Regions from separate parts of the Chryseobacterium sp. WLY505 genome, predicted to be linked through region 4. Evidence: riboswitches for the same ligand, from Rfam matches in the RefSeq annotation. Region 4 holds a riboswitch; each other region holds the start of a gene.
What was found. A riboswitch is a leader RNA that binds a small molecule or an ion and turns the genes downstream of it on or off. The one in region 4 is predicted to bind cobalamin.
Positions count from the first base shown of each region.

Region 1: it holds a riboswitch for cobalamin, as region 4 does, so the genes downstream of both, RAH34_RS01445 (TonB-dependent siderophore receptor) here and metE (5-methyltetrahydropteroyltriglutamate--homocysteine S-methyltransferase) in region 4, are expected to answer to the same signal.
Region 2: it holds a riboswitch for cobalamin, as region 4 does, so the genes downstream of both, RAH34_RS00700 (acyl-CoA thioesterase) here and metE (5-methyltetrahydropteroyltriglutamate--homocysteine S-methyltransferase) in region 4, are expected to answer to the same signal.
Region 3: it holds a riboswitch for cobalamin, as region 4 does, so the genes downstream of both, RAH34_RS19250 (T9SS type A sorting domain-containing protein) here and metE (5-methyltetrahydropteroyltriglutamate--homocysteine S-methyltransferase) in region 4, are expected to answer to the same signal.

Region 1 covers NZ_JAVCWI010000001.1:318,383-326,284, forward strand. Annotated here, with positions in the region: gene tnpA (IS200/IS605 family transposase) at 1-420, shown strand, start outside; gene RAH34_RS01425 (L-threonylcarbamoyladenylate synthase) at 722-1,270, shown strand; gene RAH34_RS01430 (nuclear transport factor 2 family protein) at 1,378-1,722, shown strand; gene RAH34_RS01435 (CCA tRNA nucleotidyltransferase) at 1,760-3,178, shown strand; gene RAH34_RS01440 (YncE family protein) at 3,332-4,390, opposite strand; gene RAH34_RS01445 (TonB-dependent siderophore receptor) at 4,412-6,238, opposite strand; cobalamin riboswitch at 6,271-6,449, opposite strand; gene RAH34_RS01450 (T9SS type A sorting domain-containing protein) at 6,586-7,881, opposite strand.
Region 2 covers NZ_JAVCWI010000001.1:138,730-146,631, forward strand. Annotated here, with positions in the region: gene RAH34_RS00680 (T9SS type A sorting domain-containing protein) at 1-204, opposite strand, end outside; gene RAH34_RS00685 (GEVED domain-containing protein) at 287-1,375, opposite strand; gene RAH34_RS00690 (ATP-binding cassette domain-containing protein) at 1,787-2,449, shown strand; gene RAH34_RS00695 (hypothetical protein) at 2,480-3,280, shown strand; cobalamin riboswitch at 3,315-3,496, shown strand; gene RAH34_RS00700 (acyl-CoA thioesterase) at 3,611-3,994, shown strand; gene RAH34_RS00705 (HD family hydrolase) at 4,050-4,640, opposite strand; gene RAH34_RS00710 (hypothetical protein) at 4,642-5,343, opposite strand; gene RAH34_RS00715 (PadR family transcriptional regulator) at 5,862-6,191, shown strand; gene RAH34_RS00720 (PspC domain-containing protein) at 6,203-7,902, shown strand, end outside.
Region 3 covers NZ_JAVCWI010000012.1:27,518-35,419, reverse strand. Annotated here, with positions in the region: gene tpiA (triose-phosphate isomerase) at 1-129, shown strand, start outside; gene RAH34_RS19255 (esterase-like activity of phytase family protein) at 207-1,475, opposite strand; cobalamin riboswitch at 1,699-1,891, shown strand; gene RAH34_RS19250 (T9SS type A sorting domain-containing protein) at 1,954-3,057, shown strand; gene clpP (ATP-dependent Clp endopeptidase proteolytic subunit ClpP) at 3,381-4,067, opposite strand; gene dnaG (DNA primase) at 4,179-6,164, opposite strand; gene tsaE (tRNA (adenosine(37)-N6)-threonylcarbamoyltransferase complex ATPase subunit type 1 TsaE) at 6,572-6,979, shown strand; gene RAH34_RS19230 (alanine dehydrogenase) at 7,047-7,902, shown strand, end outside.
Region 4 covers NZ_JAVCWI010000004.1:190,613-198,514, reverse strand. Annotated here, with positions in the region: gene RAH34_RS11215 (aldehyde dehydrogenase family protein) at 1-713, shown strand, start outside; gene RAH34_RS11210 (AraC family transcriptional regulator) at 828-1,625, shown strand; gene RAH34_RS11205 (hypothetical protein) at 1,627-2,337, opposite strand; gene metE (5-methyltetrahydropteroyltriglutamate--homocysteine S-methyltransferase) at 2,546-4,849, opposite strand; cobalamin riboswitch at 5,028-5,214, opposite strand; gene RAH34_RS11195 (Lrp/AsnC family transcriptional regulator) at 5,410-5,871, shown strand; gene RAH34_RS11190 (hypothetical protein) at 5,956-6,498, opposite strand; gene RAH34_RS11185 (VOC family protein) at 6,570-6,938, opposite strand; gene RAH34_RS11180 (alpha/beta fold hydrolase) at 6,946-7,806, opposite strand.

The DNA.
Region 1 (7,902 bases), on a different contig from region 4:
ATCAAAATTTACATTCACCTTGTCTTCTCTACAAAAAATAGAGATCCGTTTCTCAATACATTCGAAATACGTCTTAAGGTTTGGAAACATATTAAAGAATATGCAACAGAAAAAGGAATATTTTTAGACATGATTAATGGATATTCAGACCATTGTCATTGTCTTATTTCTCTGGGATCTGATCAAAATATAGAAAAAATTGTACAATTATTAAAAGGTGAATCTTCACATTGGATCAATAAAAATAAACTTACTTTAGGAAAATTCTCATGGCAGGATGAATATTTTGCTGTATCAGTTTCTGAGTCTATGATAGAAAGCGTAAGAAATTATATTAAAAATCAGGAAAAGCATCATCAGAAAAAAAGCTTTGGAGAGGAATATAAGGAATTTATTGAAAGATATAATTTTAAAAACTAAGTAGGTTTTGGCTAAAGCCGAAGGATTTATTTCTTTTATTTAAATGGGCTAAAGCCCATTTCTATTGAATTGGATCTCTAAAATTCATCGTATTATTTTTTTAATTAAATCAATAATCCTATTTAAATTTAAACATACTACAATTATCAATAGGAATGGGCTTTAGCCCGTTTTCAAATTATATACCCTTCCATTGGCTCTAGCCACAACCTATAAACATGTCCACATTTACATCCCATTTTTTTTGCCTGAAATTCTTATATTCTCTACCTTTATCCACTCTTTGAACTCATATACAATTATGGAACATATTATCGAAATATTAAAATCCGGCGGAACAATTCTTTACCCTACAGATACTATTTGGGGAATTGGTTGTGATGCGACCAATATAGAGGCGGTCAATAAAATTTTTGACATCAAAAAGCGTGAAAAAAACAAATCCATGATCATCCTTGTGGAATCTGAGAAAAGACTTCAAGAACTGGTGGACGTTCCAGAAATGGCATGGGAAATTATTGATCTCAGTGAAAAACCGGTAACGATCGTTTACGAAAACCCGAGAGGCTTGCCTAAAGAACTTCTTGCAGAAGACGGAAGCATCGGAATCCGATTGGTAAAAAATGATTTCTGTAAAAAACTGATTACAAAACTGAACAGGCCTTTGGTATCAACTTCTGCCAACTTCAGTGGTGAAAAAAGCCCGCTAAAATTCTCTGATATTTCTGATGAGATGATCAGCCTAGTAGACTATGCAGTGGAGGAAGACAGAGAAAAGATTTCCAAATACTCAGGCTCATCAGTGATCAAAATATGGAATGACAACAGAATAAAAGTTCTTAGAGAATAAGAATTCTGAACTTTTATATTTATTTTTTAGAGTCTTGTCAGTTTATATCGGCAGGATTTCTTTTTTTTAATTCTATCTTTGCAAACTCAACTCATAAACTATTTGCTATGAATCATCATGAATTTGCTCAAATGTGGATCAATGCGTGGAATTCTCATGATTTAGAGGATATACTTTCCCATTATTCGGATGATATTGAGATCACCACTCCTATGATCGCACTGGCTACTGGCGGTAAAGAAAGTTCTTTAAAAGGAAAAGAATCCGTCCGTGAGTACTGGAAAAAGGCATTGAATAAGTTTCCGGACCTTCATTTTGATCTGATGCATTCCACAGCAGGAGTAGACTCGGTAGCATTATTTTATAAGTCGATTATGGATAAACATGCTGTTGAAGTTATGTTTTTTAATGAAGAGGGGAAAATTAATAGAATGTATGCTCATTATGATTAATGGGTAGCATACGTAGAAATTGTCACTATTATCAACGATGAAAATTAATCTTAATCAAAATAAGAATTTAAAACTATTTAAAATCATTTCTGAAGCAGCAGAAAGGAATAATCAGTCCGTATACATTGTGGGCGGTTATGTACGGGACCTGCTGATGAACAGAAAAGCTTCTACAGATATAGACTTTGTAACGGAACAAAGCGGTATTGAGCTTGCTCAAAATGTAGCTCAGGATATAGATCCTAAATTAAAAGTTTCTGTATTCAAAACGTATGGAACGGCTATGATCAAGTATAAAGAACTTGAACTTGAATTTGTGGGAGCAAGAAAGGAAAGCTACACAGAAAACAGCCGGAAGCCTGAAGTAGAAGGCGGAAGCCTTGAAGATGACCAGAAAAGAAGAGATTTTACTATCAATGCGATGGCTATTTCTTTAAATAAAGATAACTTCGGAGAATTGATTGACCCGTTCAATGGAATTGAAGATCTTGAAAAAGGGATTTTAAGAACTCCTTTAGAACCTGCTCAAACTTATTCTGATGATCCATTGAGGATGATGAGGGCGGTACGTTTTGCTTCAACTTTAAATTTTAAAATTGAGGATGAATCTTTGAAAGCAATCCAGCAGGAAGCAGAAAGAATCAGGATTGTTTCTATGGAAAGAATCATGGTAGAGTTTAACAAAATTATGATGTCTGAAAAGCCGTCTGTCGGACTGAGACTGATGGAACAAACCGGTCTTATGAAGCTTGTTATTCCTGAACTGATCGAACTGAAAGGCGTGGAGGAAGTGGAAGGACAAACCCACAAGGATAATTTTTATCATACGCTGGAAGTAGTGGATAATATTTCTGTAAATACGGATAATCTTTGGCTTCGCTGGTCTGCCCTGCTCCATGATATTGGAAAAGCTCCGACAAAAAAGTTTGTGGAAGGAACAGGATGGACGTTTCACGGACACGAATTTTTGGGTTCAAAAATGGTAAAAACACTTTTCCAGAGATTAAAATTACCTTTGGGAAGTGATATGAAATATGTTCAGAAAATGGTAAAACTTTCGTCAAGACCTATTGCACTGATTACGGATGATGCTTCAGATTCTGCATTGAGAAGACTATTATTTGATGCAGGAGAAGATCTGGAAGATCTTTTCACCCTTTGCAAAGCGGATATTACCACTAAAAACTCTAAGAAACAGGAGAAATTTAAAAGAAACTTTGAATATGTAGCGGTAAAGATCAAGGAAGTGGAAGAAAAAGATCAGGTAAGAAATTTCCAGCCTCCTATTACCGGTGAAGAAATTATGGAAATGTTTAATCTTAAACCGGGCCGCGAAATTGGTATACTGAAAGAGAAAGTAAAAGAAGCTATCCTCGAAGGGGAAATTCCCAATGAAAAAGAAGAAGCGACAAAATTTGTGATTGCTGAGGCTGAAAAACTGGGATTAACCTTATAATTCAATTTAGAAAAATATTAAAAATTCCGGCGGGATGTTCCATCCCGCCGGAATTTTTTTCTTAAGGAAACAAAGCCGGCCGGTTTCTTCGAAACCGGCCGGAAAAAAACACAAATGATGAAAAAATAAAAAATTATTTTTAGAAGTACTATATTATTGTGGATTCAGGAAAGTTCCGTTAGCACCAAGACCTCCTGTTTTAAGAGAAGTAATTTTGCTCCCCGTAGTTGCTGAATATATTAGCATTTCGCTTTCTGCTGTAAACTGATGAACATCTGATGCAAAAATTCTACCATCAATAACATTAAATCCATAAAGTGTAAAATAAGGACCGCCATCTGCAGCTGTTAATAGTGGGCTTGCAGGAATTGCCGGAGTCGCTAAGCTTGTTGTATACACTTTATTGGCAGAGCTGAAGTAAATTTTATCATTATCAATCTGAAGATTGGTAGCACTTGGAATTCCTGTCAATGTAACTACCGGTGTCATAGCTCCTGTGCTTGATATTTTGTAGATATATGAATCAGCGGCTGTAGAAGAAATTGTATACACGTTAGATTTGTATGAAATAGTACTGTTGATCTTACCATTCGGAACAGTAAGTTCAGTCTTACTGTCATTAGAAGTATTGATATAAGTAATCATATTTCCATATCCTGAAGTAGCATTCTGTACAAAAACATTTCCACCTGCTTCTACTGTTTTATCAGCACCACCTGTCATGGTGATTTTGCTTACAAATGAATAGTCAGAAGCTTTATATTTCGTTACACTTGTAGCATTCGTAGAGAAGTTTAGGTTTGCAACATAGATAAAGTCATTAGCAAAAGCAATTCCTCTTGGATTATCAATCTGATCAGTAATTACTGCTAGTTTTTTGAATGTATAACGGTCTACTACAACAATTTTGTTTGAGTTATTCAAAACAAGATAAGCTTTATTTCCGTTAAGACCGATGGTCTGAAGAACATCACCCAGGATTTCTTTATTGTTATTGTATCCATATACATCATCCTGCTTTAAGTTTAAATCTCTTGTCAGGAATGTTACTTTAGCCCCCTGGCTGTTAAAATTCCCCTCATTAGCGATAAAATATCCGTTCTGGTACGTGATCGGGGAAATTTCAAATTCGGCAGAATCACTTGTACATGAAGAAATATTAAACAATAATACAACTGCAAATAGGACAGTTAAAAGTTTAGTTATTTTCATAATTTATTCAATTTTAATTTATTAAAAATTTATTGCTGCATACACACTATAGTTTCTTTTCGGTAAAGGATAGAAAGAAACAGTTTTATAGTAAGTATTGGTTAGATTATTCACTTTAAACCCTAAGGTATATTTCTTGGCTAACGTGGCCGAAATGCCCATATTTAAAAGAAAATATGGATCTATGGCATCAGATCTTTTTTCATCACTTGTCGTATAAGTAACCCCATTCAGCTGTCCTTGTGCAAAAAACTTAAAGAAACCATATTCATAATCTATACTGGCATTTCCTCTGTGCATGGGAACATAAGGTCTCTGCATTTTCGTTTCTTTATCAATAGATTTTGCATAGTAGTATCCTGCATTCACGCGGATTTTATGGCTGCCCAGCTGTTTACTGAAAGACAACTGAGATTCCAGGCCGTAAGATTCAGATTTATTGACATTATATGCCTGCCAGTATCCCAGAGCAGTCGGAAGCCATACAATAAGATCGGTCACATTCATATAGTAAGGAGACAGGGTAAGTTTAAAATCTCCTGCTTTGAACTCATTGGTCATATCTACCTGGGTAGAGGTTTCCGGTCTCAGATCTTTATTTCCTCCCGGTTCGTAATAAATATCATTGAAGGACGGATATCTGAAATTTTTTGATACATTAACACTCACATCATACCACTTTGCAGCACTCCACTTTCCAGAGAAAGAATACATTAACGGGGACTTTACATCTTCTACAAAATCTTTCTTAAATCCACCCTCAAAACGCAGGTCTTTTGTTGCAAAATATCGTAGCAATCCTGAAACGGAACCTATATTTCTGCTGACATTGGATATTCCGCTCTGATATCCTTCTCCTTTATTAACCTGAAACTCTCCGATGATATTAAAATTCCATTTTGAATTCAGAAAGTAATTGAAATCATTTTTAAAAATATAATTCTTCCCGGTTCCTCCACTTGATTTAGGTAGATTTAATGAACCAAAATACTGAAAATTCTCTTCCGTATAAGCTGCTCTAAGGGAATTGCTGAACTTCGTTTTGTTCCAGTCCCAGGAAAGAAGACTTCTTACACTCTGAGTTTTATATTTCGTTTTGGTTCCCGTTTCTTCATATACCGGATAATGCTGTGAAGAATCAAAAAACTGGCTCTGCCACGAGATCTTATGATCGTCCGTAATTTTATAGGATGCTCCTGCATTAAACGTTGTATTGTAATAATTTCCGTTTCGGTTGATATAGTTCAGATCGCTGACCTTATAATCATTTTCACTTACAGAATAATTTCCGGAAGCTTTAAAACTAAACTTATCATTGCTGTAGGAACCTTTTATAAAATTGTTATAAGTATTAAAAGAAGCTACTTCTGAAAATAAGGAACCATGGAAACCTTTATTAAAATCAAGGGTATTATTGAGGTGAATACTTCCCCCGATGGCACCACTTCCATACACTACACTTCCACCACCAGCTTTGATACCGATCTGATCATAGCCGAACAAAGCAATATTATTAATATCCCCCTGGCCTAAAAAATTAGAATTGATATTAATCCCATTCCAGACAAAAGCAGTCTGCTGGGCGGTAGTTCCTCTGAAAGAAGGTGAAGAAACGGCTCCACGGCCATTTTCTTTGATAAAAACCTGTGACTGAAATCTGAGAAGCTCAGAAAGATTACTGGAGTTTTTCTCAGCATCTTCTGCTGTAATAGTTTTTACAGGATGAAAGAGTTTCACCCTGTTCATCTGGTTGTCGAAGACATAAATAGTGTCAATGGTTTTCTCTTGTCCAAAAAGAAAACATCCATAAGATGAAAAAAGCAGTACTAAAGATCTTTTTATATCCATACTTTTTTACTTTTCCTCCGAAAGCAATATGTTTTTTTAATTATAATTCCGGCAGGTCTCCTGACTTTCGCATTCTGCTCCTTCCCGTTATAAAACAGTGGTTTTTTGCAGAAACTTGTGTTGCGATTTACAGTTGCGGGGACAGTCCGGGAGTTACACCCGATTCCCTTTTAATTCCAAAATACTGGAAACCAAAATTTTTGCAAAGATAGTTTTTTATGTGTATTCACCAAAAACTACACTTCGCCTTAAAAATGTTATCTTTTTGTCAGTTAAACAAAAAAAAGAACGGCCGCTTTCAATATTGAAAACAGCCATTCATCCCACTACTTTACTATTTATATATGTTACTTTTTAATAAATTTATAAGGCTCCTGTTGTACTCCTTTTACAGAGTATTGTAAGATATAATCTCCTGTTGACAGAGCCGAAACATCAATCTGTCCTTCTACAGCATCCAATGATTTCACTTTTTGTCCAACCATATTATAAATTTCTGCTTTCTCTATTTTTCCTGTTCCTTTAAAATAGAGGATATCAGTCACAGGATTAGGATAGATTCCTATACTGTTTTTCTCTTTTACGGCATCATTCACCGATAAATATTCAGAAGTATCCAGGTAAAAGGCAATCATTTGACCAGAAGCATTTGTCCCTGATCCGGCAATTTTCTTTCCGTCCTGTGAAATTGCTAAAGGAAGCCCCATCGTGACTCCATTGGTAGCAATTCCTAAAGACGCGGCATAATCATTCAGGTTAATTCTTCCGCTGGCAGAGGTCCAGATAAAGCCTTCACCTGACATCGGAGGTGCTCCAAATGCTCTGTAATACCCAATTACTTTTTTTCCATCAGCTGAAATTCCCGTTGCTCCTCCTTTGAAGCTGAAAGAAGCATTAGGATGCGTTATATAAGTAAGCCCGCTTACCGCATTCCAGACATAAGGATTAGGATTTGCTGCCCCTATGATTGTAATTCCATCTGCAGAAATCCCTCCTGCTTCTCCTACATTATTCCCATTATTATCTGTAATAAAGCTTTCTACTCCATCTTGCCATTTTGCGCCACTTCTTGTCCCGGTTGGCTCATCCTGCCAACCCACAATTACTGTTCCTGACGCATTGATTGCATTGGCTCTGGAACTGCGTCCGGCAACAATACTTCCCAAATCTACCATTCCGTTCACTTCATCCCATTTCACAGCATGCGCGTTCGCAGCAGTAAGAAACCCTAAACCCACAATCGTGCTCCCATTGGTAGTCATTCCCCAGGTTGAACTTACACTGCCATCCCATCCTGTAGGAACAAGCCCTCCTCTGTTTACCCAGGTGGAAGTAGCCACATCATAAGTAGATATTTCATTAAATCCCGTTGCTGTATTTGTTATCGAGGACGAAATTTTGGTTCCATCATTTGAAACAACAGTTCTCCCCGCAGCCGGATATCCGTTTGATATGGAACCTATCTGTACAAGCCCTCCCGCTGCATTCCATTTATATATTCCTCCTGCGCTGGTATGCATACTTACGACCCCGTTATCCGAGACTGCGCCCACATTATAATTTCCCAAACCTATTACAGTAAGCTGAGCGCCTGCAAAAGCAAATTTCAGGAAAAGGCAAGCCGTCAATATTTTTATTGACATTCTGTAAAAATTTTTCATATT
Region 2 (7,902 bases), on a different contig from region 4:
TCCCACTTTTTTATAAACAACCATACTTCCTGTTCCTATTTGAGGAGTCCAGGAAATAGTGGCACTGGTAGGAGTTATATCTGTTATAATAACATTTGCAGGTGGCAATAATAATGAAACTGGATTTTCTTTGATTTTCAATACATTGCATTGATAAAATGAAATAATTGACAAAAGAAATAGCATAAACATTTTTTTGATCATGATTATATAGTTTGGTATTCCTCCCAAATTTAATCAAAATTTCGGTTAAAATAGAGATAGTTTAAGACCATTCATTCTTATGTTATTTCTTAATAAATTTTAATCGGGTTACCTTTTCTTTATCTTTCAACTGGATAAAATAAACACCTTTTGACAAATGATTAAGGTTTACATAATGATCTGAAACTTTTCCTCCGTTAATTTTCTGTCCTACAGCATTGTAAATTTCATAATCCGCTGCTTCTGAAATTCCGGAGATATTTAAAACATCAGAGGCAGGATTGGGATAAATTTCAGGTTTTACAGACTTTCTTGATTCTTCCACTCCAAGGGTGAGATTGATCAAATCTACTCCATAATCTTCAACTTCCCCATAGGTAAATGTACTGCAGGCATCTAAAGGTATTGTTTGACTGGAAATAACCCTCATGGTAACACCACATAGTGTCACTGCTGCCAGACTTGGAATCGTAAACACAGATACAGCCGGTGCTGCCTGAGTGACATTATTGGCGACCATCACTCTTTCGTTGGATTCAAAAATTCCGTTGGCATTAAGATCAATCCACGCCGTTACTGTTGTTGTACCTGGAGTTGCCGTCCAGGTATTGGTTACTGAAAGCTTATTTCCTGTAGTTCCTATAAAAAACTTAACTCTACGGCTTAGGTCACTTCTGTAATCTATATAATTGGAAGGTCCGGAATCGCTTACCATTGGAGAGGTAACTCCTGTAGAATTTACAGTCACATTGGAAATATGCATCATCGTGGTATCTGTAGAAGCACTTGCACAATAATTAATGGTAGTGGTAAAAAATATAGGATTAGACCATAATCCCTGTGTCGTACACACTTTCACTACCTGTACTTCATACACTGTACAAGGCTGCAAACCTGTAATTGTGAAAGAGTTTTGACCCGATACGGGTGTACCCGTCATCCAGAAAGTTGTTCCTGGTATTCTATATCTTATCATATTATCCGGAGTATTAGGATCTGCAGTCCAGGTAACTGTTCCAGAAGTAAGTGTTATATTCGACATCTGAACTCCTGTTGGAGCATTGGTATCACAGTACAATAAAGATTGAGGTTCTTCTTCTATTTTGTGGGCTGCCTGAAGGCTTGAAATTCCCAACATAAAAGAGAATACAAAAAGTAGTTTTTTGGTCATGTTTATTAGTTTTAAAATTTCCTTGAAAAATAGGGTATTTTTTCAAATATAGCTTAGACTTTCTTCATATAGCTTTGTATTTTTTAATATATTTGATAATAAAGTGTAAAACACACAGAAACTTCATGCTTCTAATATGTTCAAAAGTATTTCTACTCTCTGGATTTTTTATAAAAAAATAATAATTCCCACCTTGATATTTTCTTTATTGGCTTCTTGTTTATCCTCTTTCAGTATTGAGAATTTCGGATTGAGTTTTCTTTTAATATCTCCTGTCCTTCATTACTTTATCTATGAACTCCGGTTTAAAAATGAATATTACTTTTATGCCAATTTAGGATTTTCCAGAAGTTTCCTTTGGGGATTCACGGTAGCCTTCTGTTTGATTGTCAAAATAATAACAGGAATTTTATGAGTAAGCTTCATATTGACAGCATAACCAAATCTTTTAAAGAAAATAAGATCCTTCAAGATATTTATTTAGGATGTGAAACCGGGCAGATTATTGGAATTCTGGGCAGAAATGGTGTTGGAAAATCAACCTTGTTAAAAATTATTTTCGGAACTGAGTATGGTGATAGTCAGTTTATAAAATATGACAACACTATTCTGAAAAGTATGTCCGATAGAAAAAACAGAATTGCTTACTTACCTCAGAATCTCTTTCTGCCAAAATTTATAAAAATCAAAAACCTGATTCCTCTTTTTTGTAATCAAAAGAATACTGAGCTACTTTTTACATCAGAATTCGTACAGCCTTTCCTTCATGAAAAACCTAAAAATCTTTCCAAAGGTGAACAGAGAATTATTGAAACCTTGATGATTATTTATTCTGAATCGCATTTTATTTTACTGGACGAGCCTTTCCACAGTCTTTCTCCAAAAGTTTCTGCAGCATTGAAAGCTGCAATTATTGAACAGTCTGAGAATAGGGGATTCATTATTTCTGATCATAATTTTAAGGATGTTCTGGATATTTCTAAAATCACATATCTGCTTTCGGACGGTCATCTGAAACAAATACAAGATTTTAAAGAACTGCAACGGTATAATTATCTTCCGAAAAGCATTTAATTTATATATTTGAAGGATCAAAAAATTTTCATGATGACTTTCATAAACAAAGCATTCTATTTATCCGCTTTCAGTATTTTATCTATTGCTTTTGTAAAAGGGCAGACTAAAGTTCCTTTTGGAGTTGTAAAAGCTGAAGAAGGATATGCCAACGTACGCGTACATAAAGACGATTACCGAAAAATTGTAGATAAGATCCGTATGCGTAAAGGAGATGTATTTGTTTATGTAAAACCTGCTCCCGGAGAAACGGAATGGATCTGGATCAAATATCCTGAAAAACAGGATGACGACAAACCTTTTGTACGGTATGAAACTCTGGATAAAGAAGGAATGGTAAATAAAGGACGTATTGCGTATGTGGACGAGCTTCCCGCTTATACTCCATCCAAATCCAAAAACGGAAGATCCCTGATCTTCACCGACAACTCTGATCCAAAAATCCCTACTGCCCAAAGGAGCAAAGTGGTAATTGATATCTATCCGTCCAATGCCGGATACCGTAAAAAGGAAAAAGATGCAGATGGAAAAATTCTCACCATTGATAAAGTGAAACCATGGGGAATCGGGAATGATCTTCCTGAAGGTATGACTGAAATCAAATCCATCAGAGTACAGCAGCCCGGAAGAGGATCTGTTTTTGTAAGAGAAGCTATCAAAAATATGTTCCAGCCTACCATGGATTTTGAGAACATTGGAGTAACTTCCCTTGACAATGATAATATTTTCCTTTATATGATCAACGGTTCAGGAGAAAACAGATATACCACACTCTGGACGATTAAGAAAGGAAGAGTAATCAGCCAGATTATTTATCATAATCCGGAATAAATTCATTATTTTTGCATTCGAAAAGTTTTTACGCTTATTCATCACAGAAATTGGTTCTGCATCACTGCAGATTAAAAGGGAACCGTGTGAAAATCACGGACTGTCGCGCAACTGTAAAGTAACTGAAGTCTTTATCAAAGATCCACTGTGCGAGGCATGGGAAGGAGATAAATGATGTTACAAGTCAGGAGACCTGCCTTTTTCTTAAACATGTAACTTTCGCGATTTGAAGTTGTATTGATCTGATGGATTGTTTCAGGAATTCTATAAGTTCCTGTCATTATTCTGTTGTTTCCAATCATTTCCTATCGCTTTAATTAATAATGATATATGACTACAGAAGAAAGAATTGAAGCATCCGAAACCAGAATCTTTAAAGCGGTTTTCCCCAACACCACCAATCATTACGATACCCTTTTTGGAGGTACTGCAATGCAGCTGATGGATGAGGTAGCTTTTATCACCGCAACCCGTTTTGCCAGAAAAAGAGTGGTAACGGTAAGCAGCGATAAGATCGATTTCAAAAAGCCTATTCCTGCCGGAACCATTGTGGAACTGATCGGGAAAGTTTCATACGTGGGAAAAACCAGTATGAAAGTAAATGTTGAGATTTACACCGAACAGATGTACTCCTATGAAAGAGAAAAAGCAATTATAGGTGATTTTACTTTTGTAGCGATTGACGAATTCAAGAAACCAATCCAGATACTATAAATAAAATTTCGGGCGGCCAAAGGCCGCCCGAAGCTTTATATATTTTTCATTGAAATTACTTCAGCACTTTTTCTGTTTCCAGACTTTTACCCAATAAAAGCTCAAACGCCTCTCCCATTTCATCCGATGCTCTGCTGATCGCATTTTCAAGCATATTTCGGATTTGTCTTTCTGTCACTCCAGCTTCAGTCCAACTCTTTCCGGAAGTATGAGAATTTAAGATAAACGGCATGATTCTGTCGATCCCACACGCAAAAATAGCGTCTGGTGTTTTCTCATCTTCAAACTCCAGCCATAAATTAAAAAATTCAGTACGCAAAGGTTCATCCAGAATTCCAAAGATTTTCTGAGCAGAAGCTTTCTCTCTTTCAAACTTTCCTACCATGGCTTTTTCATCAAAAATAAAAGTATCTCCGGCCTCAATCTCTACAAGATCGTGGATAGAAAGCATTCTTATCACCCTTAGCAAATCTATATCTGCACGGTTTTTAGCATACGGATAAAGGATTTGAGCCAGAATAATAATCTGCCAGGAATGTTCCGCCGTATTCTCTCTTCGGGAATCGTCTGCATTATAGTTTCGTCGTTGTACATTTTTAAGCGCATCTACTGCCAGAATAAAATCGATCTCTTTCTGAATTTTCATCTTACTTCTTATTTCTGTTATATTGATCAGACGGATATACCTTTGTTTTGGTAATCCATTTATTATTTATTTTTTCTTTAGTGATTACTTTTACACTACCTTCTATACTCATATCCTCTTGTTTTTCGAGGACCTTTTCCAGCCCTTTATTCGGAATTACAGCATATTCTGTGGTAAAAAAATCACAGCACCCGGATTTCCCATAGGAAATAAGACGTTTACGCCGGGCATCAACATCAAAGATATCCAGGCCGTTTGAGCCCAGTTCTGTAAGTTCATCGCTTTTTACAAACCCCATTCTTGTTTTGTTGAAGACATATACGTCATAAGATGCCCCGCTGTAATTTCCCATATTTCCGTTCCTTACCGCAACATCTTCCGTTCCATCAAAATTAAAGTCATCTATAATCACAGCCCGTTGATCTTTCAAAAGGGGGATCAATTTCCCCTGGATCGGCTTTTGACCTTGTTCTGTATATAAAACCAGATCCTCTGAGACAAAAGTCTGTACCTTGCTGTTTTTATGATCAAACAGCTCCACCGTTCCCTTTCCTCCGCATCTGTCGTCGTAACAATCTTCTATCTGGATGACGGCATCATAACTTTTTGATACATTTTTAACCTCAAACTGATACTGTCCGAAATATAAGGGACCCAATAAAAGGAATGACGATAAGTGCTTGTACTTATTCAAAATATTCATGGTACTAGTAAATGATTTAGGTGTTTTTTATTGCTAACAAAAATACGAATCATAATACCGATATCAAAACACCGGTCTCATTATCTGGCAGAATTACCTTTTCAATAAAAGCCTATTCATAATAAGGAGCTGTCTCCCGCTATCCGCTCTTACTCCTCGCGCCTGCCTAAAGCCATAGCTGCTGTGGGGTAACCGCTGCTATCGGGGCTAGAACATGAGTGATAAGTGATAAGTGATAAGTGATAAAAGATCATTTTTTCTCTCCAATTTTCAAAATTCTATGTAAAAATTTAAAAATTCTCAGACATTTTCTTCTAAAATCCGTTTGACTCAAAATTGATGATTAAAATTATTATATTGATTTTCAACATTTTAAACAATTTATTTTAAAAATTTCACTACTTTGTATTGCATAATACCATTTTATTTACATATCTTTGTAATGTAAAATTAGAATAGGCTCAGCTAGCTAGGGGCATTTTTCTAAAAATATAACTAATTAACAAAACTTATCAAAGATGAATACCGAAAATACCAAAGCGCAAATGCGAAAAGGAATTCTGGAATTCTGTATTCTAAGTCTCATCAATAATCGCGAAATGTATGTTTCTGATCTTATTGACGAACTGAAAAAAGGAAAACTGGATGTAGTGGAAGGGACCCTCTACCCTCTTCTTACAAGACTTAAAAACGGAGAGTTTCTCTCTTACAGATGGGAAGAATCTACAGGAGGACCACCCAGAAAATATTATCAGATCACAGAAAAAGGAAAACTTTTCCTGGATGAACTACTCAATACATGGAATGAACTGACAGCCTCAGTAAACCAAATCACCCAACAAAATTAAAAAACAAAGCTATGAACAAGACACTCTCAATAGGACTCGCAGGTTTTTCTTTTACCATAGAAGAACACGCATATATAAAGCTCAGCGATTACCTGAATGCACTGAGAAGCTCTCTGGATGCTTCTGAGGCTGATGAAGTAATGCATGACATAGAAATAAGAATGGTGGAGATTTTCAAAGATTCTTTAGGAAAACGTGAAGTGATCAACGATACCGATGTAGAAAAGGTAATCGCACAAATCGGAAGTCCTGAAAAAATCGAAGAACAGGAAGAAGCTTATTTTTCTGAAAAAACATCTTCCAGAAAACAATATTCTGGATCCAACTATACCGATAAAAAACAATTGTTCCGTGATCCGGAAAAACAAAAAGTAGCAGGGGTTTGTGCAGGTTTAGCTCAATATGTAGGAATGGATATTACTACCATGAGAGCAATTTGGCTGGGAATCTTCGTACTAGGAATTTTTACAGCAGCAATCTCCTCTTCATTAATAGGTCTTTTATATGTAATCCTTTGGATCGTACTTCCAAAAGCTGAAACAGCAGCAGATTTCCTGAAAATGCAGGGAAAGCCTATGAACTTCGACAATCTTAAGAATGAGTCTAATAAATTGGTACAGTTTGCCAATGAATCTACTCAGAGGGTCGGAGAAATATACAACGAAAACAAACCTTATATCAACAACGCAAGCAGCGGAATCTGGAATGTATTCAAGTATATCGTAGGAGGATTCTTCGTATTGATGGCGGTAGGAAGCATAATAGGAGTATTTGTTTTATTCGGTCTTTTCGGGATGGATACAGATTTCCCCGGAGCTAATGAAATCAGATTCTATATGGACGATCAGGGACTTGATAAAGTACTGGCAGCGATGATGGTGATCGGAAGTTTAATCCCGGCAATTCTTTTCAGCTTATTAAGCATCAAGATCTTCTCTCCGAAAACAAAACTGAGAAATATCGGATGGGTTGTAGGTGGTTTATTCCTTCTTTTGATCGGACTTGGAACTTACTTCGGAATCAGCATGGCTAAGAAAGACATGATCTACAGAGGAAGCAAGGAAGATGTAGAAAATGTTGCCATCAACACCACTTCAGATACCGTGTATGTAGATGTAAAACAGATCAACATTCCCCAGAATTTCAAAGGGTACAACAATGATATTTATTCTGATAAAAGAACAGTGTATGAAGAAGATTATATTTCTGTAGATGTAACCAGAAAACCAGATATCAAAACCCCTTATCTGATTATTAAAAAAGAAGGAAAAGGATATAACTTCCCTATTCAGCTTACGGTTCCTGTAGAAGTGGTAAATAACAAAATATTACTTCCCAACTATATCAAATATCCATACGAGCACAGATTCAGAGATTACAGCCTAGATTATGAACTTGTAGTTCCGCAAAAAGCAGTGGTGATCTCTATGAATAAAGACCGTATTCACATGGACGGAGATTTAGACGGAGACGGGATCAATGATGAAGATCAGGACAGCAATGAAGACCATAACAATGTCCGAATTGAAAAAAATAAAATCACGGTAAACGGTTCCAGCATCGAATACAACTCAGATGACAAAGACAGCATCATTGTAAACGGTAAAAAAGTTCCGAACAACCAGGCAAAGAAAGTAATTGATTCTGCAGTGTCTACTATCAAAAAATCAAATAAAGATATGGACATCAAAATCAAAGACGGAAAAAACGA
Region 3 (7,902 bases), on a different contig from region 4:
TACGGAGGTTCTGTAAAACCAGACAATGCTAAAGAAATTTTCTCTCAGCCGGATATCGATGGTGGTCTTATCGGAGGAGCAGCTTTGAAATTAGAGGATTTCTCTAAGATTATTGAAGCTTTTAATTAATATAAAGGATTTATATATCATCCAATAAAAAGCGGCGGAATCTTTGATTCCGCCGCTTTTCCGTTAAAAAAATCTAATTATTGAATATCGACTACATACATTGTTCCTTTGTCTACTTTACCCGTTTTAGGCAAAATTTTAGCTTTTGGATTTCCGCTTCCATCATCCACTACTCCAAAGTCATCATCATTGAAAACAGCCAGTTTATTATTTCCCAAATAAACAATTCCCTCGAATTTATCATGTTCATAGCCCAGTTTTGCTACCAGGTCTACGGCTAATGTTTTGGTAACAGCTTTTATTCCGGCATTGGTAATTTCATCCCATGAACATTGCTCTAAAGCTTTTCCGTTAATTTTCATTCCGTCCACCGCATTAATATCAGTTCCATTCACATCGGAAGCACTGCTCAGATTGATTCTGTATACTTTTTTGATTCCTCCCTGAGATCCGAAATTTCCGTCTCTTTCAATCACCAGGAATTCATTATTGCTAATGGCTGTAATATCACACACCGAATCAGAAGCTCCGCCATCCTGTTTGTATAAAAACTGCCTGGTTTGCCCTGTAATAATGTCAAAAGTGACAATTCTCGTTAAAGTAGTATTGGTAGCCAATGCTTTACTAGGAACAAACATCATGGATTGTATGGTACCTACCAATGTTCTTCCGTCCGGAGTGATACAAAGTCCTTCCATTCCTCTGTTGGCCCTTCTTTTGGCTAAAACAGCAGGCAGTTTTCTTGGTCCTGTATTTACGCCAACAGGGCTTATTCTTTCCATCTCGATTCCATCAGCACTATAATGTACGATATGTGGACCATATTCATCAGAAACCCAGAATGTACCATCAGCAGCAGCAACAATACTTTCGCTGTCAAGACCATATTGATCAGTACCTAAGACATTTCCGGAAGCATCATAAGCAATTTCTCCCGTACTTCCCATTCCTGCAGGATTTGGAAGTCCTGTAATAGGTTGTCCGGATGGATTTTTAAGTTTAATATATTTGATGACCTCTACATTTCCGTCAGCATTGATTTTAAAATGCATAATGGTTGGAGTAAAATTAGGAGCAAGAAACTTTTTCCCATTCTGGAAGTCGGTATTAGGCCCTCTGTCTGTAATGACATAGAATTCGCCTTTTCTGGTAGGATGAGCGGCTGCTCCGGAACCAAAACCTCCGTTGATAACATCCACTCCGTTTATTGTAGCCAGTTTTGTAAAGGGAAACTCCTGAGGGAATTTGGAATAATTAATATCCTGATTAATTATGGTGGTATCATCATCACTTTTACATGAAGCCAATACAGCCAGTATACTCACAGACCATAGTAATTTTTTCATATGCTATTTTATGGCTGCGAAAATAGAACTTGATTGTAAACTGATCTTGAATATAATGATAATTGTTTTTTAACAATAGAACAGACAGAAGCATTGAAAATAAATAAGAAACGAACTTATTTAAAAATAAAAAACCAACAATCCCGCCAAATTATTAATCAAATTGAAAATCAACTTTTTAAAGGTAAATAATTCACAAAACAGACTTATCAATTTATATGATATATTTGCAGCGTTTTAAGGCTGAACAATGTTCATTAATAGGGAATCAAGTGAGAATAATATTCAAATCTTGGGCTGTACCCGCAACTGTAAACTGTTTAAACTTACTGCACGAAAAACCACTGGACGTGAAAATCCGGGAAGGAAGCTGTAAGATGTGAGCCAGGAGACCTGCCGTAAAACACTAGATTCAGAGAAAGAATTATTTCTCCTCTGAAGATAAGTTTCGGGAATAAAACTTTAAATTAATTATATCATGAGGAAAATCTATCTTTTTTTCTTACTGCTTTGCATGCAGCTATTGTCGGCCCAATTCACAGAAAACGACATTAAATTTTGGGTAGGAACAGGTTCTAAAAAAGCGTATTTCATTGCAGACTTTAATGATGACAGCACTCCAAATTCTTATGCATGGGGATATCGTTTTGACGGAAATGGTTTAACCATGGAAGACATGATTACTGCTATTGCCGCTGCAGAACCTAAAATGGAAATTGAAATACCATCCGGATTTCTGTACAGTTTAAATTACAATCATCATACTCCTAGTCTTGACGACTATTGGTCTACCTGGTCAGGAAATACTCCATCAACTATGGCATTCAATAATGGTGTGAACAATGATCTTTTAGTGGACGGAAGATGGTATGGAGCTTCTTATAGTTTTTCCCCTCCTACAATACCTTCCCCACCAGTTGCAGCCTACAGTTCTGCTTGGTTTACTCCTTCTCAGGTTACGAACTGGGTGGGAACAGGAACTAATAAAAGTCTTGTAGTTATTGATTTCGGAACTGATAATACCAACGGAAATGCCAATTCTTTTGTTTTTGGAATTAAATATAACGGAAGTATAACAGCTGAACAGGCGTTACAACTGATCCAATCTCAAGCTTCTTATTTTAACTTCACATCAGCAAATAATCAGATTGCTAATTTAGCATTGAATTCCTTTGCTGGGAATACTTCCGGATCAGACAGCTGGAAATTGTATAAAGGAAAAGATCTATCAAGCTGGCAAGCAAAAGCCAATCTTTCTCAGATTCAACTGAGTAACACTGATTGGTTTGGATTGAGTTTCGGGCAAAGAAGACCATTTACTCCAACCGAAGCACAGCTTACTTTAGGGGTTTCTTCTGTGACAAAGAAAAAATTCAGTGTTTATCCAAACCCGGCAAGTGGTTTTATTCAGATTGAAACGGCTGAGAAACTGAAAGAAGTGAATATTTATTCTGCTACAGGACAGAAAGTAATGACTTCACAGTTTACTAAGATTGATATTCATTCTTTAAACACGGGAGCTTATTTTGTGGAGATTAAAACAGCTGAAAATACGACAATACATAAGATTGTTAAGAAATAGAGAAAGCGTCTTGAGACGCTTTTTTTGTGGGGATATAGGTAAAATAGACTGTTAAAACCACCCCGTCAAAAATTCTTTGAATTTTTGCCACCCCTCCAGCGGAGGGGAATTCTTGCGTCTTCAGTTGAAACTTTAATTGGGATTGTAATTTTTCTCCCACATCTGTTCTTGGATCATTGTGGCTGGATTTCCACGGAATGACAGAATTGAAATGGTTGTCTATCCATACAGTTTGTCATTCTGCAGGAATCTAAACATTTAAAAATATAACCCAACAAAAAAACCGCACCAGATAAGTGCGGTTCTCATGATTTTATCATCAATTATTTTTTCTCTGTAGATCTTTGTAAAACCTCATCTACCATTCCGTAGCCTTTAGCTTCTTCAGAAGTCATCCAGTAATCTCTGTCAGAAGATTTTTCTACCCACTCATACGTTTGTCCTGAATGATGACCGATGATTTCATAAAGCTCCTGCTTCAATTTCAACATCTCTCTCAAGTTGATTTCCATATCAGAAGCAACTCCCTGAGCACCTCCTGAAGGCTGGTGAATCATAACTCTTGAGTGCTTAAGCGCAGAACGTTTTCCTTTTTCTCCTGCAACCAATAATACAGCTCCCATTGAAGCAGCCATACCTGTACAGATTGTTGCTACATCGGGCTTAATGATCTGCATGGTATCATAAATACCTAAACCTGCATATACACTACCACCAGGAGAGTTGATATAGATCTGAATATCTTTCGAAGGATCAGCACTTTCTAAGAATAAAAGCTGAGCCGTAACAATGTTTGCTACCTGATCATCAATACCTGTCCCAAGAAAGATAATTCTGTCCATCATCAGACGGGAGAAAACGTCCATCTGAGCAACGTTTAATCTTCTCTCTTCCATGATGTACGGAGTAAGATTCGTTGGGCCATACATTCCCATATACTGATCGGTAACTAAACCGTTGTTTCCTAAATGTTTTACAGAGAAATCTCTGAATTCTTTTTTAATGTCCATATTTCTATTATGTATTATTTTTAAAATATTCTCGAAGTTTAAATTACAATATTTATTCCTAAAATTTTATAGGACTTTTTGTCACAGAATATAAAAAAACTGACTTAAAAATTATCTTTTTCTACCATAGATTCCTTTGATAGGTGAATATTCGATGATATTACTCAATCGCATGGAAGCCTGTTTCAATAATGTAATTTTCTTGATAAGCTCATAGTACTTTCCTTCATCAGTATCCCTGTACACATCCAGCTCTTTATCTGTTTCTGTAATTAAATAATCAATATATCTGTATTTGTGCAGCAAAACATCTCCCTTGATCTGATCTGCCACTTTATCACCATAATTGGGAGGATAAATGTTTCTGGAAGCCCAGTTTTCAAGCTCATCCAACGGGATCAGTGCGTCTACAACCTTTGTGGTAATTTCTTCGTCCATAAAAGATACAAAAAAGTTTCCACTTCTCAACTCATCTTTTTGAATCCCTTCCCTTACCTGAGTAATAATGATTTCATTGCCTTTAACTAAAAATGCATACTGCTCTTCTTCAAAATGATGAAGAATCTCCTCAATTACAGTAATCTGATATTCTTCTCCCTGTTCATTTCTACGTTTCAAAATAATATCTCCAAATGCCAACATGTGTTCAACAAGTTTATTCTCCATGAACAGTACATCATACAGAAAAGGATCTTCTTTTTTCTGATCCAAAGGCACAACTTCCATTTTCGGAACGGCTGTTTTCTCTTTCTGCTGCTGTTGAACATGATGCGTTTGATTCTGTGTGATCTGCTTCTGAACATCCAGTTCATTGAAAAGACTCTGCTCAGAAAGTCCGAATTTATTGGAAACTTCTTTAAGATAAACCTCTCTTTTCAGGGCATTTTGTACGAAAGAGACAGATTTCACAATATCTCTGATTGCTTCAGCCTTTTTAATCGGATCATTTCCGATATCTCTCAGGAGAATTTCCGCCTTGAAGTCGATGAAGTCCATCGCTTCATTTTCGATGTACTTTTCAACGTAATCCTGCGGGTGTTTTCTGGCAAAGGAATCCGGGTCATCTCCATCCGGGAAAAGCAAGACACGGATGTTCATTCCCTCAGTCAGCAGCATATCAATACTTCGGAAACTGGCTTTGATACCGGCATTATCACCATCAAAAAGAATCGTTACGTTTTCCGTAAGCCTTTTAATAAGTTTGATTTGTTCTGTCGTCAAAGACGTTCCGGAACTTGCCACTACGTTTTCGATTCCGGACATATGAAGGGAAATCACGTCCATATATCCTTCCACCAAAAGACAAGCATTCTTTCTTGAAATAGCCTGCTTACTCTGATTTAATCCGTAAAGAACATTGGATTTATGATAGATCTCCGTTTCCGGGGAATTAAGATATTTTGCAGTTTTAACATTGTTCTTAAGAATCCTTGCTCCAAAACCTAAAACCCTGCCGGAAAAACTGTGAATAGGGAAAATAACCCTTTCTCTGAAACGGTCTACGCCTGCAGGAGTATTTTCAGGAAAAATAGAAAGTCCGGATTTTTCAAGAATCTCTTTAGTATATCCTTTTTCCAGGGCATAAGCCGTGAAAGCATTTTTCTTCTCCGGAGAATATCCAAGCTGGAATTTCTTAATGATATCATCCTTCAATTCCCTTTCTTTGAAATAAGAAAGACCTATACTTCTACCCTCCTGATCATCCCAAAGGATCTCCTGAAAATAAGTATTGGCAACCTCATGGATCTTATACAAGAGATCTTTTTCAGTCTGGGCATTTTTTGCTTCTTCAGAAATTTCACGCTGATCTTCTTCAATTTCAATTCCGTATTTTTTTGCAGCGTGGCGGAGTGCTTCAGGATACGTAAAGTTCTCAATTTCCATAAGGAAAGAGATCGCTGTTCCCCCTTTTCCTGTGGAGAAATCCTTCCAGATCTGCTTACTGGCAGAAACTACAAAGCTGGGAGTTTTTTCGTCATGGAAAGGACTGAGTCCTTTGTAGTTAGACCCTGCTCTTTTCAACTGCACATATTCGCCCACAATCTCTTCAACGCGGATTGTGGAGAATATCTTATCAATGGTCTGTTTGGAAATCATGGTGTAAAATTAAGTATTTTTATGGAAAAGTTGGATGGGTTGGAGAGTTTCAGATACAGGATATGGGGTTCGGGTTTCGAGGTATTGGGTTGGAGGGTTTGAGAGTTAGAGGGTTTTAGGGTGCGAGAGTGTTTGAGGAAAGAGTTTCAAGATTCAATTTATCGAGGGTTGAGAGTTTTAGAGTAAGAGGGTTTTAGGGTTAGAGAGTGGGAACATTTTGGGCTCGGGATAAGGAGATTTTTGGTAGTAGAGTTTGAATGTGTAGGAGTTTAACTCATAACTTATAATTCATCATTCATAATTAATAACTTCCAGCTTCTAGCTTTCAACTGCTAACTTCTAACTTCTAACTTCTAGTTTCTCATTTAAAACTCATAAATCATTATTTTTGCAAAACAAATTAGTATATGCAGTTCACTATCCATACAATCGAAGACTGGCAGGAAGTTGTTGACAACATCATTCCTCAATTACAACATAATATTCTTTTATTAAAAGGAAATCTGGGAGCAGGGAAAACAACATTTACTCAATTTCTGCTTAAAAATATGGGCAGCAATGATGAAGTCAACTCTCCCACGTATTCTATTGTGAATGAATACAATACAGAAAAAGGAAAAGTGTATCATTTTGATCTTTACCGCCTGAAAAACATTGAAGAAGTGTATGATATCGGTATTGAAGAATACCTGGACAACTCTTTTTTATGCATTATCGAGTGGCCGGAAGTGTATGAAGAGGAGCTTTACGGTCTTAACTACCATACAATGAGCATTGTGAATACGGGTGAAAACAGAGAAGTTTCATTCGAGTAAATATTATGTATCTTTGCTCATTAATTGAGTGTAAAAAACAATCTGTAAGACATAATTTAATTTAAGGATGAGTACAAATATTTTTACTCCTTTCACAGAAGAAGAATTAATGCCGAAAGAGGAAAAATTGGAGGTTATAAAGAAAGGAAAACAGTTCAGTATTGGAATTCCTAAAGAAACCTGTCTCAACGAAAGGAGAACCTGCATTACTCCTGACGCCGTACAGGTGTTGGTAGAGCACGGTCATGAGATCATTATTGAAGCAGGGGCCGGAGAAGGTTCATTCTTTACAGATTTACAATATTCGGAATCTGGAGCGAAGATCACCAATGATCCTAAAGAAGCTTTCGGGCAGGATCTTATCCTGAAGGTGAATCCTCCTACGGAAGATGAAATTGAGTACATGAAACCTAATACATATCTGGTTTCGGCACTTCAGATCAACCTTAGAGACAAGGATTATTTCTTAAAGCTTGCAGAGAAAAAAATAAACGCTATCGCTTTTGAATTTATCGTTGATGAATACAAGCAACTGGCTTTGGTAAGATTAGTCGGGGAAATTGCAGGAACCGTTTCTATTTTATACGCCTCTGAATTATTAGCCTTATCAAATGGGTTAATGCTTGGAGGAATTACAGGCGTAAGACCTGCAGAAGTTGTAATTCTTGGCGCTGGAATTGTAGGTGAATTTGCTACAAAGGCAGCTATTGGTTTAGGAGCAAGTGTAAAGGTTTTCGATAATTCTTTATCAAAACTGAGAAGACTTCATACTATCGTTGACAGCCGTGTACCGACTTCTATTATTGATCCTAAAGAACTCAGTAAAAGTTTAAGACGTGCTGATGTAGTAATCGGGGCGCTACCAAGATTAAACATGACCCCTATCGTTACAGAAGATATGGTCATGAAAATGAAAAAAGGCA
Region 4 (7,902 bases):
TAGATACCATGAAAAGAGTAACCTTAGAACTTGGCGGAAAGTCTCCTAATATTATTCTTGAAGATGCTGATCTTGATAAAGCGGTTCCTATGGCTGTTTTCGGAGCTTATATGAACAACGGACAGGCATGCATTGCTCCTACCCGGCTTCTTGTTCCGAAAAACAGGCTGGAGGAAGTAAATGAACTTGCTAAAAAAGCTGCAGGACAGGTAAAAGTAGGAAAACCTAACGAAGAAGACACTCTTGTAGGCCCGATGGTAAGTGCCAAACAGTTTGAAAGAGTACAAAATTATATCCGTCTGGGACAGGAAGAAGGAGCAGTTCTGCTTGCAGGAGGTGAAGGTAAACCGGAAGGCCTTGAAAACGGTAATTTTGTAAAAGCGACCATCTTTACTAATGTTCGTAATGATATGCGTATTGCTCAGGAGGAAATTTTCGGACCTGTACTGTCTATTATTCCTTATACCAATGAAGAGGAAGCCATTGCCATTGCCAATGATACCACCTATGGTCTGGCGGCTTATATCAGCTCTGCCAGTCAGGAACATGCCGAGCGTGTAGCCGCACAGATTGATGCCGGAAGAATCTGTATTAATGGGTTTGCCCATGATCCTTATGCTCCTTTCGGTGGTTTCAAGCAAAGCGGTATCGGGCGTGAGTTTGGTGTATTCGGATTGGAAGCTTACCTGGAACCCAAAGCAATTCTTGTTTAATCTGATATTCTTCACAGCAAAATATTCTTATGATTGTTTTGCTGTGAAGATTCTATCATCCTAAAAAGTTTTGTAAGTTTGAATAAGAATCTATCAAAAATACCTGCCTGAGCTATGAGCGAAAATAATATTCCTTTTCCCATCAATTATTCCTGCCATTTTTCAGAATTCAGGGAAGGAGAACAGTTTGCGCGGATTCACAGTCTGGGGCTTGTTCTTTCCGGAGAAATGGAACTGAATGACGGGATCACAAAAACAATTTTTAAAGAAGGAGAACTCTATTCTGCGAGAAAAAACAGTTTATTGAAATTCGCCAAATATCCTCCTAAAAATGGAGAAATCAGAACGATATCCATCTATTTTGATGATGCCATGCTTCATGATTTCAGCCGCGAGTATGGATATCAGGCCGAAAAGAAAGACAATGTTCCTGCCTATATAAAACCTGAGCAAAAGGCATTACATTCTTTTATGTATTCATTATTGCCTTATGAAGACCTTCCTGCTTCTGAGGAAATTCTTCGGCTTAAACAAAAAGAAGCCCTCCTCTTGCTGTTGAATTATGATCCGGGTCTTAAGGATATTTTATTTGACTTTTCTGAACCATATAAAATTGACATTGAATCTTTTATGAATAAAAACTTTCATTTCAATGTCAATGTAGAGCGTTTTGCTTACTTAACGGGGAGAAGTCTGTCTGCGTTCAAAAGAGATTTTCAAAAGATATTCGGAGTCCCTCCGAGACAATGGCTGCAGCTTCGAAGATTAAAGGAAGCCCATTTTCTGCTTACTCAAAAAGGAAGATCCGTTTCTGATATTTATCTGGATCTTGGATTTGAAAATCTATCCCATTTCTCGTTTGCGTTTAAAAAACAGTTTGGCTATCCGCCAAGCGCATTACAGGCAAAATAACTTAGACTTCCTCTAAAAAGAAATACCTAAAGGCAAGAATCACCAGAATAACGACTGCTATTGTAATGATTTTCACTTTCATATCGCTCTTAAGATTTTCCGGAGCGTAACGCAGTGTTTTTTCATCAAGATAAAAGTCTTTATATACTTCAGGATTGATTTTCAGATCCGGGCGAAACACATGTATACCTTTCAAAAAATGCCCGATAAGATCATAACGGTTTTTAAGTGGAATCACATCCAGATTGATCAGTTTCTTTTGAGGGTTTCTGTTTTCATCTTTTTCATGAACATACAGATTCTTTCTGAAATCGCTATACTTTCCGGAAGCTCTGGATTCTGAAAATATATCTTTTGTATAGGGATTGTCACTCTTTACCAAATCATAGTATTTGATTACTGACAGCACTTCATCATTCCTGTTGAGAAACAGAATTCCCTGATGATTGATGAGCAGACCACTGATTTTTTCATCCTGATTCCTCATCATTTCATACACCAGCCAACCCGCCAGTGAACCTGCAATAAGAAACAGTAATAAAAAGATCATATCAGAAGCGATGTCTGTAGAAGGATCGGATAAAGCATCAATAAAAAACCTCAGTAAAACAACAGCAACGGCAGCAAAAAGAATGACAATACTCCACCTTACTCCTGCAATGTATTGAGGATTATAGGTTTCCGATCTCATTTCAGGAAATGCTTCTTTCATGGTTTTAATGTATAGTATATTAGTTTGCTCAGCTTTTAACATCAATTTAAAAGATCATATGTCAAAATTTGCCGAGCTGCAAAAATAGAATATAAAAATGAATAGAATATTATAGGATATCCATTATTTTAACCTTTAAAAATAACAGATCGTGCTATGAAAATCATAACACGATCTGAATTATTGAATCTAATTATTTTAAATTTTTCTAAACAGCATATTCTACTGAAGCTTCTTTAGCAGCGGCAACCATTGCGATTAAAGCTTTTTCAGTTTCTTCCCAATGTCTTGTCTTCAGCCCGCAATCAGGATTTACCCAAAGTTGATTGGCTGGAATGACATTCTGAGCCTTTCTCAGCAGCTCAATCATTTCTTCTTTTGACGGAACTCTTGGTGAGTGAATATCGTATACTCCAGGACCAATTTCATTCGGATATTTAAAATCTGCAAAAGCATTCAGCAGTTCCATCTGAGAACGTGAGCATTCTATGGTAATGACGTCAGCATCCATATCGGCAATGTTTTCAATAATATCATTGAATTCCGAATAACACATATGCGTGTGGATTTGGGTAGCATCTTCTACTCCACTTGCTGAAATTCTGAACGCTTCCACAGCCCATTTCAGATAATTCTGCCAGTCTGTTTTTCTTAATGGAAGTCCTTCTCTGATCGCAGGTTCATCAATCTGAATAATCCTGATCCCTGCTTTTTCCAGATCCACCACTTCGTCACGGATTGCCAAAGCAATCTGCTTACACGTTTCTGAACGAGGCTGATCATCACGTACAAAAGACCACTGTAAAATGGTAACCGGACCTGTCAACATACCTTTTACCCATTTTTCAGTCTGGGATTGTGCATATTCAGACCAATATACGGTCATCGGAGTCGGGCGGGAAACATCACCAAAGATCACAGGAGGTTTCACACAACGGCTTCCGTAGCTTTGTACCCAACCGTTTTTAGTGAATACAAATCCTTCCAGCTGTTCTCCGAAGTATTCCACCATGTCGTTACGCTCAAATTCTCCATGAACCAATACATCGATTCCGATGTCTTCCTGCCAGCGGATTGTTCTCTGCGTTTCCTGTTTCAATAAGGTATCATATTGTTCTGCAGTAAGCTCTCCTTTTTTGAATTTTGCTCTCCAGCTTCTTACTTCTGTGGTTTGCGGGAATGATCCGATAGTGGTGGTTGGAAATAATGGAAGCTGCAATACTTCCTGCTGTTCTTCTTTACGGATTTTGAAGGTATTTATTCTCTGAGCGTCTTTTTCAGTAACGGCATTCGCTCTTTGTTTTACCTGATCATTATGGATAAGAGAAGAAGTTTTTCTGCTTTCAATGGCTTTTTTATTTTCTTCGAATGCTTCAAGAATTTGTTCATTTTCCGTTCCGGAAGCCAGTTCTTTAAGTGTTACGACTTCTGTCACTTTTTGTTTTGCAAAAGCCAGCCAGTTTTTAATTTCAGGATTAAGATTGGTTTCAAAATCAAGGTCACAAGGTGAATGAAGCAATGAACATGATGGTGCAATGAAGATCCTTTCAGATCCTAATTTCTCAACAGCTTTTCTGATGAAAGACAATGATTTTTCATAATCATTTTTCCAGATATTTCTACCGTCAATTACGCCTAATGAAAGACTTAAGCTTTCCGGAATAATATTCAGAATATCATCCAGCTGTTCAGGATTTCTCACCAGATCAACATGTAATGTATTCACCGGAAGGGAAACTGCAAGTGATGCATTGTCTTTTAATCCGTCAAAATACGTAGCTACAATAAATTTCAGTTTCGGGAAACGTTTTCTGATTTCGGCATACACAGAAAGATAAGTTTCTTTGGCTTTTTCTGTTAAATCCAACGCCAGAAAAGGTTCATCAAACTGAATCCATTCTGCACCCTGATCCTGAAGTTTGGTTAAAATCTCTATATAAACAGGAAGAAGATTTCCAGCCAGATCCAATTTATCGAAGCCTTCTTCTTTTTCTTTTCCTAATAACAGATAAGAAACCAGTCCGATAATTACAGGTTTTGCATTGATTCCCGCTTGTTTTGCTCCTGCAAATTCATTGAAAATCTTATCTGAGCTCAGTTTAAACTGTTGATTTTTATAAAATTCCGGAACGATATAATGATAGTTGGTGTCGAACCATTTGGTCATTTCCATGGCAGTGATATCCAATCCGTCTTTCTGATAGCCTCTTGCCATCGCAAAATAAAGATCCAACTCAGTATTGTTCTTTTTAAGCACTACTTCATGATAACGTGTTGGAATTGCTCCTACAACAAGGCTCATATCCAATACCTGATCATAGTATGAAAAATCATTACATGGGATAAGGTCTATGCCTGCTTCTTTCTGGATATTCCAGTTTTGGTTACAGATAGTTCTTCCTGTATTCAGAAGTTCTTCCAAAAGGATTTTACCTGACCAATACTGCTCGCAGGCTTTTTTGAGTTCTCTTTTGCTACCAATACGCGGATAGCCAAGAATGTGAGTTTGCATTTTTTTAAACTTTTTAATTCAACTTATCGGGAAAGTTCTTTAAAAGGCTTCGTAATGTTTTATCGGAAGAAGTTTCAGGAAAGTCATGACATAGCAGACAGCGTAATTTCCTTTACAAAAGAAAATACCCGAATCCGATATATCATCTGTATGACCTCAAAGCTTCAGACCGCGAAAGCATTGTCAATTCAGTAAAGGCAGGTCTCCTGACTTGTAACAGTTTCCGTCATCCTTCCCGCTTTTGGCAGTGGATCTGCAAGGACAGAAACCTTTGGTGTGTTACTTACAGTTGCGCGACAGCTCGTGATTTGCACACGATTCCCTATTAATCTACCTTAAGTAAAACCTTTCCTGTTTGATGAAGTATCTGTAAAGAACTGTACTTTTACCTTTAACCATGGTCATCAGTAAAAGTTTTTAATTTTGTGTAAAATTAGCAATACAGAATAAAACTACAATCAATATTAAATAATTAAGCAAATTAAACTTTTAAAAATTAAAATTAAAGTATATAATTCTGTACATTTGACTGTTTTAATCATTTAAAAGAATAATATTCTGTGGAACAACTCGATGATAAGGATTTACAGCTGCTCAGGCTGCTCCAGAAAAATGCTAAACTGACCGTTAAGGAACTTGCAAAAGAAGTAAACCTTTCTACCTCCCCTGTTTTTGAAAGGGTAAAAAGACTGGAACAGGATGGTTTTGTTAAAAGATATGCAGCGGTTCTTGATGCTGAAAAACTGAACCGCGGATTTACGGTTTTCTGCCAGATCAAACTCAAAATTCATGACAGATCTGTAGGTTATGATTTTGTAAAAGAGATTTTAGAAATTGAAGAAGTTGCCGAATGCTACAATATTTCCGGAGATTTTGATTTCCTTCTGAAAGTTCAGGTAAGAGATATGAAGCATTATCAGGATTTTGTATTCAATAAGCTGGGATCGGTAGATTCCATAGGGAGTACCCACAGTACGTTTGTGATGGCTGAGGTAAAGAATAACCATGGGCTGACGATATAGCTTTCGCTTTACGTTAATCTGCTTCAGATATAAAAACATCCGTCGATAATGACGGATGTTATTACTATTTTAATTTTCCAGTATTTAATTGGCTGCCCGATCAACAAGCGTTGGTGTTAAACCTAATGATTTCAACCTGTTTTTACTGTCAAAAAACAATGTTGCATAATGTTTTCCTTTTTTAAAAGTCAGTTTTGATCCACCTGGGAATTCACTGTCAGCTCCTAATTTTTGTGTTTTAGCATTGTATTGAGTGAACCTGGTTTTACTATCCTGTAATGTACTTTTATTCAGGACAAGGCCAAAAGGAAGCCCTTCCACTACTAAAGATGTATTGTCTGAAGTTTCGAAAAACATCTCATTGACAGCGTTATTTTTCCCAAGACCACAATAAAGCTCCAGCCCTGTTTTCATGGTCCATTTTGCATATTTTTCTTCATTGGCATCTTCATAAAAAACGGTTTTTACATTTAGTGCTTTTGATATTTTATCAGGTGTCTGTGGAAATATAAATTCTGAATTTTTGTCCAGTAAAGAGTTCAAAGCTGCTGTTTTCTGTGAAAATACAGTCACACTTAATACCAGAAAAAAGAGGGTTACAATGAAATTGAATGGTTTCGTCTGCATGAGAATGTTTTAAAATTTTAATGGTTTGATGGTTAAAGTTATTAAAATTTTCTGCATTATTCTGTCTTTTATTATTTTCTTTCCTGTACATTGAACACAGTACCTGCAGGATCAGTAATCCAGTGCATGTTGTCAGGAAGTTCTTCAATCTCGTCACAGGTTTCCACACCGTTTGACCGTAAGTATTCTGTGGCCGCTTCTACATCCGGAACCGTGAGCTGCAGCCAGGTTTCGGAATGGGTATAATTGTCGACACAATCCAGCCAAATAATATTATTTCCGAATTTTACCTCGTGAGTTCTGGAAACCGTAGGATTATTAATGGGTCTTTCCTCCACTTCTAATTTCAAAATTTCTCTGTAGAAAGCAACTGTTTTTTCATATTTATTTTTGGGAATTTTTATAGCGATATTAATTCCTGCTTCAAATTTTGGATTCATCCTCAAGCTATTTTAAAAAATTATTCAGGTAGTTCAGAATCATTGCCGTCTGCATCATCAGACTCACGTGGGTTTGCCCCGGAGCAATAGCTAACTGAGATTTGGGCATTTCTCCCATGTCCGCAAAAACATCACCTCCCAATAGTTTATAGGTTTTTGAGAGTTCTGTTTTGTCCAGTCCATCATTATCACCAGCTATGATTAAAACCGGTACCGGAATTTTAGAAATATTAGTATCGCCAAGATCAAAAGGCTGTCCGGCAGACACCATCATCTGCTCCAGAAATGGTGTCCATTTTGTTTTATCTGGTGCAACAGCATTATAGGCAGTATGCATAGGACTGTTTTTAAAGAGGTCGGGTTTCATTCCTTCCAGGGCCTTATTGACTTCAGGCAGCCAGCCGTTAGTTTTATATGTTGACGAAATAATAACCAATTTGTTCAGCCTTTCCGGACTTTGTATCGCTAATTGATAGGCCACCTCCCCACCAAAGCTGTATCCTGCAACATCAGCTTTATCAATTTTCAGATAATCCATTACCTTTGTAACATCACTGGCCAAAGTGGCGTGTGATAATTTCCTTTCCGAAAAGGGAGTATGCCCATGTCCCTGTAATTCAATTGCTATTACCTTTCTGTTTTTAGACAATTCCGGGATCAGCTCACCCCAATTGAGATCAATCGTCATGAACGCACCATGTAACAGCACAACAGGCTTTCCTTTACCATAGACTTCATAATACACTTTAATTCCGTTGGCAGGCGCATAGCCACTTTCAGAGGGTTTTGTTTTTTGTCCATATACCTTCGATGCTGTCAGAAAAACCGTTAGGACCAATAATGCAGAGAATTTGAATAAACTTTTCATAATATTATAGATTTGGTGAATTAAACTCTTAATCAAAATTACCAAGTCAATCTGAAAACGGACTTGTCACAGGACAAGATTTTATTGAAACAGGAA